Regions from separate parts of the Acerihabitans sp. genome, predicted to be linked through region 3. Evidence: riboswitches for the same ligand, from Rfam matches in the RefSeq annotation. Region 3 holds a riboswitch; each other region holds the start of a gene.

Region 1 (3,247 bases), on a different contig from region 3:
CCGTCTTAAAACCCCGCTGGACGTCGGCGCCAGCCCAGGCCGGCAGTCATTAGCGCCGGAATGATTGATAAAGCTGTTAGAGGTTGCATCCATAGCGTGCCTCTTATATTATCCAAAATCCCACCGTTATTACACATAGAAGCATTTATTTATTACCTCTAATGGATAATAAATGATGAGTGTTAGTTAATATGGCAGGCATATTTTATGGAAAAATTCTTAGAGAATAATCAAGATTTTTTTATCCAGACGATGAAAAGAGAAATCAAAGTCTACCTTCAGCAAATATTCAAGAATGCCAACGCGTTCTGTTTCGCCTACTTTATGATGAATAAAGCTGATAACTTGCCGGCATCTATTATATCCGACTACCCCACCGGTTGGCTGAATCAATACTGCAGTTATGGTTATCAAAAAATCGATCCGGTCATGCTTATTGCCTGCCGGCGATTTACCCCCTTTTTATGGCCCGATAACCCGTCGATAATACAACAGCATAGCTTTTTCAGATTGTCAAAATATTACCGGCTGGACAGCGGCTACACCTTTACCCTGCATGATTGCGATAACAATCTGGCGACGTTGAGCATAAGCAACCGGCAGGGGAATGATGAATTCTATCATTTTATTGAGAAAAATAAGGAAAAGCTGCAGATGCTGTTGATTACTACTCACGATAAGGTATTGAATTTTATAAATAAAAATATTTCCGTTGTGACTTTATATACTGAAACGCCGCAGGTCCAGACACTGTCGCCACGGGAAAAAGAAGTGTTATTTTGGGCCAGTGTCGGTAAAACCTATGGCGAGGTGGCGACCATCCTGGCAATACGCGAGGGGACGGTAAAATTTCATATCAGAAATATTATTGATAAGCTTGGCGTCACTAATGCGAAACACGCCATTAGCCGGGCCACCGAACTGAAGTTATTTGGTTAACCTTGCGTTTATGATGGCGCCATGCGGCTATTGAAATTTCGTTAACGGTCAAGGCATTATTAATCAAGCGGCTAATGTAAAAAGTCATTCCCGATATATTGAATACCATTTATATAGTGTTTAGTTTAAGCGCATCACTGCGGAAAATTTGATGGTATCATTGGTTTTTTTTGCCGTGTTGAAGGTGGGTATGTTTAAATCCTGGCTTTGTTATTTATTAGCATTGATTTCATTATCAGCATATTCCTCTGAACGTCTCCATAAAAAAAATTTAATCGATTTCACGAATAATAAGCGGGTGGAGTGTGATGGTGAACCCGTGTGGCGCCTTTCCCTGCCGGTAGAGGGCGACGCCTGGCTTAGCGGCAGGCTCAGCGCGCTGGCCGAGGCGGGATTTGCCCGCCTGGAGCAGGGCGAGGGCGGAGCGCAGTGGTGGTTGACACCGGCAAACGCCGGCGGCCGGCGGCCCCATGGCGATTCGTGCTATGGCCGTATGTTAATCGACCCCAGTCTTCCTTGAGCAAAACCCCGCATTGATCTTTTACTCCGGTAACCGGATAATCAAGCAACTTGACTCGGGGTGTCCGCCGCCGTGCGCCGGACTGAGATTTTACCCGTATGACCTGATCTGGATAATGCCAGCGTAGGGAAGTCACGGCCTCATGTTCCGCCGGGTCCGTCTTCCAAAGCGCCGGCTGGGAGCATTATGATCGCCGAACCCACCGAATTGCCCGGCTTAGCCGCCGCGGATTCCCTTTCCCTGCTGCGCCAGCATGCACCCTTGGTCCATTGTATGACTAATGATGTGGTGCAGGCGTTTACCGCCAACACGCTGCTGGCCGTCGGCGCCGCGCCGGCCATGGTGATTGAAACGCGGGAAGCGCTTCAGTTCAGCGCCATGGCCGATGCCCTGCTGGTAAACATCGGCACGCTGACCGAACCCCGGGCAGAGGCGATGTTAGCCGCCATCGCTTCCGCCAATGATGCCGGCACGCCGTGGGTGCTGGATCCGGTGGCGGTGGGCGCGTTAGCCTTCCGCACCGAATTCGCCATGGGCGTATTGGCGTTGAAACCCGCCGCCATTCGCGCCAATGCCTCGGAAATCCTGGCGCTGGCCGGGCAGCCGGCCCTGGGACGGGGCGTGGATAGCGCCGACGATTCCCGCCACGCCTTGCCTTTCGCCCGGCGGCTGGCCGCGGACTATGGCACCCTGGTGGCGGTCACCGGCCGGGTGGATTTTATCACCGACGGCGATCGGGCCTGGTCTGTGACCGACGGAGACGCCATGATGACGCGTGTAACCGGCACCGGTTGCGCCTTATCGGCAGTCGTGGCGGCATGTTGCGCCCTGCCGGGCGATCGGTTGCAGCATGCGGCCGCCGCCTGCAGGTTCATGGCGCGGGCCGGGCGATTGACCGCGCGTGAAACGGCGGGGCCGGGCAGCTTCGCGGTGGGTTTCCTCGACCGGCTGTATGCCCTGCGCGGGGAGTATCTCCAATGAAGCGTTGCCATAACCTGCTCAGTATCGCCGGCACCGACCCCAGCGGCGGCGCCGGCATCCAGGCCGATTTGAAAACCTTCTCGGCGCTGGGCGCCTACGGGACGACGGTTATCACCGCGCTGGTGGCGCAAAATACCCGGGGCGTGCAGTCCATCTATCCCATCAGCGCTGATTTCGTCGCCGCGCAGCTGGATTCCGTGCTGGGGGACGTGCGTATCGACAGCGCGAAAATCGGCATGCTCGGGGACGCGGCCATCGTGCGCGCGGTAGCGGAAAAACTGCGGCAATATCCGATTCCCTACGTGGTTCTCGATACCGTGATGGTGGCGAAAAGCGGTGATTTCCTGCTGGCGCCGGACGCGGTGAGCGCAATGCGCGATGTATTATTGCCGCTGGCGTCCATCATCACGCCCAATCTGCCGGAAGCGGCGGCGCTGCTGGGCTGCCGCGCGGCCGCCAATGAAGAGGACATGCGCGCGCAGGGCCGGGCGCTGCTGGACCATGGCTGCCAGGCGGTGGTGATGAAAGGCGGACATTTGCACGGCGGGTCCAGTCCCGACTGGCTTATCACCGCCGCGGAAGAACGGCGTTTTGACGCCCCCAGGGTCAATACCCGTCACACCCATGGCACCGGCTGCACGCTGTCAAGCGCGCTGGCGGCCCTGCGTCCGCTGCATGACGACTGGGCGCAGACGCTGGCGGCCGCCAAAGACTGGCTGCAGCAGGCGCTGCTGCATGCGGATGATCTACAGGTCGGGCACGGCATCGGGCCGGTCCATCATTTCCACCAGTGGTGGTGACATGCCG
Region 2 (3,247 bases), on a different contig from region 3:
GCCGCCCAGGGACGCTGGCGCAGCCGCAGCTCGCGGCTGCTCCAAAGCAGCATCAGGGTCAGCGTCACGCAAAGCAGTCCCGCGCCCAGGGCAATACGCAGCGAGGTCAGCAGCGCCGACCATAACGCCGCCTGCGACAACACCCGCTCCATGCCGATGGTAATGCCGCCGGTCACCACCGCCAGCAGGGGCGGCGCCAGCAGCGCCAGCGCCAGGACAATAAACAGCGCGTCGGTCAGCCGGCGCGCCAGGTTGTCGCCTGGGTTGCGCCAGGATGAAAAATGCGTCGCCCCCACGGGAAACGCGCGGGTCAGCCGCTGGCTTGACAACACCAGTCCCAGGCAACAGACCATCTGCACCAGGGCCAGCAGCGCGGCGCGGCCAGGATCGTAGTCGTAGCTTAAGGCCTGATAAATCGCCAGTTCGATGGTGGTCGCCCGCGGCCCGCCGCCAAGCGCCAGCACCGTGGCGAAACTGGCGAAGCAAAGCATAAATATCAACGCCGCCGCGGGCAGCAGCTGACGGCGCAGATAAGGCCACTCCAGAATGCGGAAAAAATTCCAGCCGGACATGTCCAGCTGCGCGGCCAACTGGCGCTGTTCCACCGGGATGGCCTCCAACGCCTGCAACAACAGGCGGGTGGCCAGCGGCAGGTTGAAAAAAACGTGGGCCAGCAGGATCCCGCGCAGACCGTAGGGTGAAAAGCCGTAAGGGATATGCAGCCAAAGACAGAGCTGCGCCAGCCAGCCCTGGCGGCCATACACGCTCAGGATGCCGAATACCGCCACCAGTACCGGCAGCACCAACGTCATGGCGCAAAAGCGCAGCAGCAGCAGGCGCCCAGGGAACCGACGGCGGTAAAGCGCCCGCGCCAGGAAAATGGCGGGCAGCACCGAAAGCAGCGCCGACAGCAGCGCCTGCCAAAAGGTAAAGCGCAGCACATGCCAGAGGTAGCTGTCCGTCAGCATGGCGCGCCATTGTGGCGCAGGCGCGTTGAGCCACAGGGCGCCGACCGCCGCCAGGGCAACGGCCGTCAACAGCAGCGCCGCCAGCAGCCCAGGCCATAACCAGCGCGGCATTATTGGCTGACGGAGCGTAACCAGTTCTGGGTCCATTCGCTTCGTTTGGCCGCGACGTCCTCCGCGCTGAAATTCAGCGTCTTGGCCGGCAACACGTCAAAGCCGGCCGGCAGCGCGGTTTTGATAACCGGATACATCCAGTTACCCTTCGGGATCGTCTCCTGGAAGGCCGGGGAAACAATAAAGCGCATAAACTGCTGCGCCAACTGCGGATTCTTGCTGGCGGCCAACTGTGCCGCCACCTCGACCTGAAGATAATGGCCTTCGCTGAAGGCGGCGGCGGCATAGTTATCTTTCTTTTCCTCATTGATATGATAGGCCGGCGACGTGGTATAGCTGAGCACCATATCCGCTTCCCCTTTCAGGAATAAGCCATAGGCTTCGCTCCAGCCCTTGGTGACGGTAACGGTTTTTTTCGCCAGCCGCCGCCAGGCCTGGGGCGCCTGATCGCCATAGACCTGTTGTACCCAAAGCAATAAGCCCAGGCCCGGAGTGCTGGTGCGCGGGTCTTCGTAAATGATTTTCAGCGCCTGCGGGCCGTCAACCAGTTCATGCAGGCTTTTGGGCGGGTTTTTTAACGTGTTCTTGTTATAGACAAAAGCGAAATACCCGTAATCAAAAGGCAGGAAGGTGGCGTCTCGCCAGCCGTCCGGCAGGGTGAGGCGCGAGGTATCGACGTTGTGCGCCGCGAAGAGATGGGTATCCTGCGCGGCTTTAAGCAGGTTGTTATCCAGACCCAGCGCCACATCCGCGTCGCTGTTCTTGCCTTCAACGCGCAGTCGGTTGAGCAGGGCGACGCCGTCTTCCTGCACCACGAACTTCAGCTCGCAGTCGCATTGTTTTTCGAAGGCGGTTTTGATAGCCGGTCCCGGTCCCCATTCCGAGGCAAAGGAATCATAGGTGTAAACCGTCAGGACGGGTTTTGCCAGCGCCGGGGCGGCGGCTAACAACAGCAGGCAGGGTAACCATTTTTTCAACACTTCGCGCTCCTGGAAAAAAAAGGCGGCAAAGGCGTTTGAGGCAGCAAAGCGCACTCTCAAATCCCTTCGCCGGTATTAGCCGGATCAGGTTCGACGGGTATACTCTCAGCTCGCGTCCAGGCTAATACTCCGCCGGGAGGTTCGCACCCCGTTGAGAACAGGTTCAAGTGTAAAGCTTTTATCCCCGGCTTAACAGCGCCGCTTACATCGCCCGGGGATCCGGCGGCGCGAACCAGGCGGATTTAAAATCAAACCATCCCAGCGTGTTCATCCGGATACCACGCATGCTGCGCTGTCCCTGCAAAATCAGCCAATGATGGAACAGCGGATGCAGACGGTGGCCGGTGACCAGCGATCGGCACCATTCCGCCATGGATAAACCGCTGCCGCGCCATTCCTCCAGCGCGAGGTCAAGGCCGGCCGGCAGGCATTGATGCATGAGCGGCATTTCGTAAAAACTGGCGAACAGGGAATAGTCCAGCGGCAGATAAAAATTGGCGCTGCCCAGCCATATGTCGCTTGCGGCCTCACCGTTATGCCAGTCGGCGTAATCCACGGTATTGACCACCAGCGCAATCTCCTGGCGGGCCAGCACCTCAGCCAGCGCGCGGCAAAGATCGTCGAATTCCGGATGGGCGCGGTACCGCGTCAGGGTGAGGCTGTGCAACCCCGCGGGTTTGGGACTGGGGGCGGCGACCCGGCTATGGTGCCAGCGCGGCAGGATGCCGTATGCCGGCGACCAGTAGTGCTGATAGGCCGGCCCCGCTTCGGTCAGCATGGAGATGGGATCGATATTTTCACTCAGCCAACGGCGGATATCGTCGTTTTGCATCAGCGGCGATCGGTCATCGTAGAGCAGGAAATAGCAGCCTTCCTCCAGCCGGGTCTCCAATTCATCATGGCCGCTGTTGTCCGCCTGGAGCTGGACGCCGGAGTAACTCAGCTCGGCGGTCAGCTCCGGCAGTACCCAGATGTTCACTTCATCGATCAGCGCCCGATAGCCGAAATAATCATCGAAGGCGCGGATCTTCAATAGGCTGTCCCGGTTATCGATAACCTCGTAAGGCCCGGTGCCGACAGGGCGGCGGGCAAAGTCCGGCATCGTCTGCCATTCTTGCGGCAAAATCATCGCCGGCACGCTGCCCAGCAGCCAGGGCAGCCAGTTGTCCGCGGCGGTTAACATGATAT
Region 3 (3,247 bases):
TGCGGGAAAGGCCAGGGCTGCGAGGTGACATAACGTACGTTTTTCACCTTAATCCGCGTCTCTTCCATCACCTCGCGGGCCACGGTCTGCTCCAGGGTTTCCCCCACTTCGGCGAAACCGGCCAACACCGTGTAGATGCCGCCGCGATGGCGGGTATGCTGAGCCAGCAGGATATCGTCGCCGCGGCGTATCGCCACGATAATACAGGGCGCGATTTGCGGATAATAGCGTTCATGGCAGCTATCGCACAGACATGCCCACTCCCGGTTGCTGACGCGCATCTCATGGCCGCAGTAGCCGCAGTAGCGATGGGAACGATAAAACTCAGCCAGTTGCACCCCCCGGCCCGCCAGTTGGAACAGGCCGGCGTCGCTGTCGATTATCTGGCGTACCGACCCCATATCGCGCGGCATGGCGTGGCGTACCAGCCAGGCGGGCGAACCGTCCCATTCACCGATAAGCGTCGCGGTAAATCCCTGTAGTGACCAGGCCGATGCGGTACCAAATGGCAGTTCCCCCTTGGGTAACCACAATTTGCTATCCTGGCTGACAATCCACCAGCCATTTTCGCTACCGTTGAGTTCTTGTTCCATTTTAGTTGCACTACCTCTTATTCACTGGCAAGCTAGAATTTAGCTTTAATTGATGAGTAACGCAGTGTTACTTTATTACATCGGAGTCAATCATGCTAAACCAGCTGGACATTCTGGCTCAACGCGTTGGCGGCAGCAATGAACTTATCGACCAGTGGATACTGGCGCGCAGGGAATTGCTCATTGCGTACTACCATCTCATCGGACTAAAGCCCAATAAAGAAAAGCATACTCTCCTGGATGAAAACGCGCTGGATGACTTTTGCCATAAACTGGTGGATTATCTTTCCGCCGGCCATTTCAATATCTACGATCGCATCGTCCAGGATGCGGACGATACCAGCAGCAGCAAAAGAATCATCAGCACCCAGCTGTATCCGGCGCTGCAGGCGAATACCAAACAAATTATGGCATTCCATGACAGCCAGTTGGAAACGGCCATCGATCATGATAACTGCATGGAGTTCCAGCAGGCCCTTTCCGACGTGGGCGAAGCCCTGGCCACCCGCTTCGCCCTGGAAGACAAACTGATCCAGCAGGCGCTGGAATATAAGGCGGACTACCTGGCCTCGTTGCCGGCCGCTAATAACCCGGACGTGTCGCGTCTGGCGTAATCATGCTGTAAGCAGTAGGTTGTAACCGGCCCTTCCCGGGCCGATATATCTTGTCGGAGTGCCTAGCGCGTACATTACGCCAGGCTGAGACCGTTAATTCGGGATCCGCGGAACCTGATCGGGTTAATACCCGCGAAGGGAACAAGAGTAATCCAATGCTTTGATCTGGCAGGAGGTTCATGCCAGATTCCAAGCCCGGCTTTATTCCTCCCGTAGCGCTCCTGACAAGCAATTTTCCCGTTTATTGTGAGGAATTGCTATGTCGTTGTCCAAAACCACTCTTTCCCGCCGCGAACAGCGCGCCCAGGCGCAGGAATTTATCCATCGCCTGAAGGGCGAAGCCTTTCCCAACTCCCGGCGTATTTATCTTCAGGGCGCCAGCCCCGACATCCGGGTACCGATGCGGGAAATCACCCTTAGCCCCACGCTTATCGGCGGCAGCGGCAAAACACCGCGCCAGGAAGAAAACGAACCGGTGCCGGTCTACGATACCGCCGGCCCCTATGGCGACCCGGCGATTGACATCGACGTGCGCGCCGGCCTTAACCGACTGCGTTCGGACTGGATCGAACAGCGCGGGGACAGCGAGGCGCTAAACGCCCTGAGTTCGCGTTTTACCGGCGAACGCCGGGCCGACGAAGGCCTGGACCAGATCCGTTTCGCCCCCAGCCATACGCCGCGGCGCGCCAAATCCGGCCACTGCGTTACTCAACTCCATTATGCCCGCGCCGGCGTCATTACGCCGGAAATGGAATTCATCGCCCTGCGGGAAAATATGGGCCGCGAGCGCATCCGTGGCGACGTTTTGCTGCAACAGCATACCGGCCAGAGCTTCGGCGCGCATTTACCGCCGGATATCACCCCGGAGTTCGTGCGCCGGGAAGTGGCCGAAGGCCGCGCCATTATCCCCGCCAATATCAACCATCCGGAGTCGGAGCCGATGGTTATCGGCCGTAACTTCCTGGTAAAGGTCAACGCCAATATCGGCAACTCGGCGGTGACTTCGTCCATTGAGGAAGAGGTCGAAAAACTGGTTTGGGCCACCCGATGGGGGGCGGATACGGTGATGGATTTATCCACCGGCCGTTATATCCATGAAACCCGCGAGTGGATCCTGCGCAACAGCCCGGTGCCCATCGGCACGGTGCCCATCTACCAGGCGCTGGAAAAAGTCAACGGCGTGGCGGAAAACCTGACCTGGGAATGTTTTCGCGACACATTGCTTGAACAGGCGGAACAAGGCGTGGACTATTTCACCATCCATGCCGGCGTGCTGCTGCGCTACGTGCCGATGACCGCCAAACGGCTGACCGGCATCGTCTCGCGCGGCGGATCCATTATGGCCAAGTGGTGTCTGTCACATCACCGGGAAAGCTTCCTGTTCGAGCATTTTCGCGACATTTGCCGGATCTGCGCCGACTACGACGTTTCGCTATCCCTGGGCGACGGCTTGCGCCCGGGCTCAATCCAGGACGCCAACGACGAAGCGCAGTTTGCCGAACTCCATACCCTGGGCGAATTGACCAAAATTGCCTGGGAGTACGATGTTCAGGTGATGATCGAAGGTCCCGGTCATGTCCCCATGCAGATGATCCGGCGCAATATGACCGAACAGTTGGAGCATTGCCACGAAGCGCCGTTTTATACCCTGGGGCCGCTGACCACCGATATCGCGCCGGGCTATGACCATTTCACCTCCGGTATCGGCGCCGCGCTTATCGGCTGGTTCGGTTGTGCGATGCTGTGTTACGTCACGCCGAAAGAACATTTGGGCCTGCCGAATAAAGAAGACGTTAAACAAGGGCTTATCACCTATAAAATCGCCGCTCACGCCGCCGACCTGGCCAAGGGCCATCCCGGTGCGCAAATACGCGATAACGCCATGTCCAAGGCCCGTTTTGAATTCCGCTGGGAAGATCAGTTCAACCTGGCCCTGGATCCGGCCACCGCCCGCGCCTACCACGATGAAACCCTGCCGCAGGAATCCGGCAAGGTGGCCCATTTTTGCTCCATGTGCGGCCCGAAATTCTGCTCGATGAA

What was found. A riboswitch is a leader RNA that binds a small molecule or an ion and turns the genes downstream of it on or off. The one in region 3 is predicted to bind thiamine pyrophosphate.
Region 1: another riboswitch for thiamine pyrophosphate. It lies ahead of thiM (hydroxyethylthiazole kinase); the one in region 3 lies ahead of thiC (phosphomethylpyrimidine synthase ThiC).
Region 2: another riboswitch for thiamine pyrophosphate. It lies ahead of thiB (thiamine ABC transporter substrate binding subunit); the one in region 3 lies ahead of thiC (phosphomethylpyrimidine synthase ThiC).

Annotation. Positions count from the first base shown of each region.
Region 1 is NZ_DASWOM010000004.1:69,992-73,238, reverse strand. Features, by position in the region: gene VGC33_RS00455 (helix-turn-helix transcriptional regulator) at 208-939, shown strand; gene VGC33_RS00450 (hypothetical protein) at 1,259-1,459, shown strand; TPP riboswitch at 1,506-1,606, shown strand; gene thiM (hydroxyethylthiazole kinase) at 1,646-2,440, shown strand; gene thiD (bifunctional hydroxymethylpyrimidine kinase/phosphomethylpyrimidine kinase) at 2,437-3,240, shown strand; gene VGC33_RS00435 (hypothetical protein) at 3,187-3,247, opposite strand, start outside.
Region 2 is NZ_DASWOM010000098.1:1,863-5,109, reverse strand. Features, by position in the region: gene thiP (thiamine/thiamine pyrophosphate ABC transporter permease ThiP) at 1-1,103, opposite strand, end outside; gene thiB (thiamine ABC transporter substrate binding subunit) at 1,079-2,059, opposite strand; TPP riboswitch at 2,103-2,220, opposite strand; gene sgrR (HTH-type transcriptional regulator SgrR) at 2,262-3,247, opposite strand, start outside.
Region 3 is NZ_DASWOM010000026.1:7,262-10,508, forward strand. Features, by position in the region: gene nudC (NAD(+) diphosphatase) at 1-593, opposite strand, end outside; gene rsd (sigma D regulator) at 686-1,207, shown strand; TPP riboswitch at 1,252-1,365, shown strand; gene thiC (phosphomethylpyrimidine synthase ThiC) at 1,467-3,247, shown strand, end outside.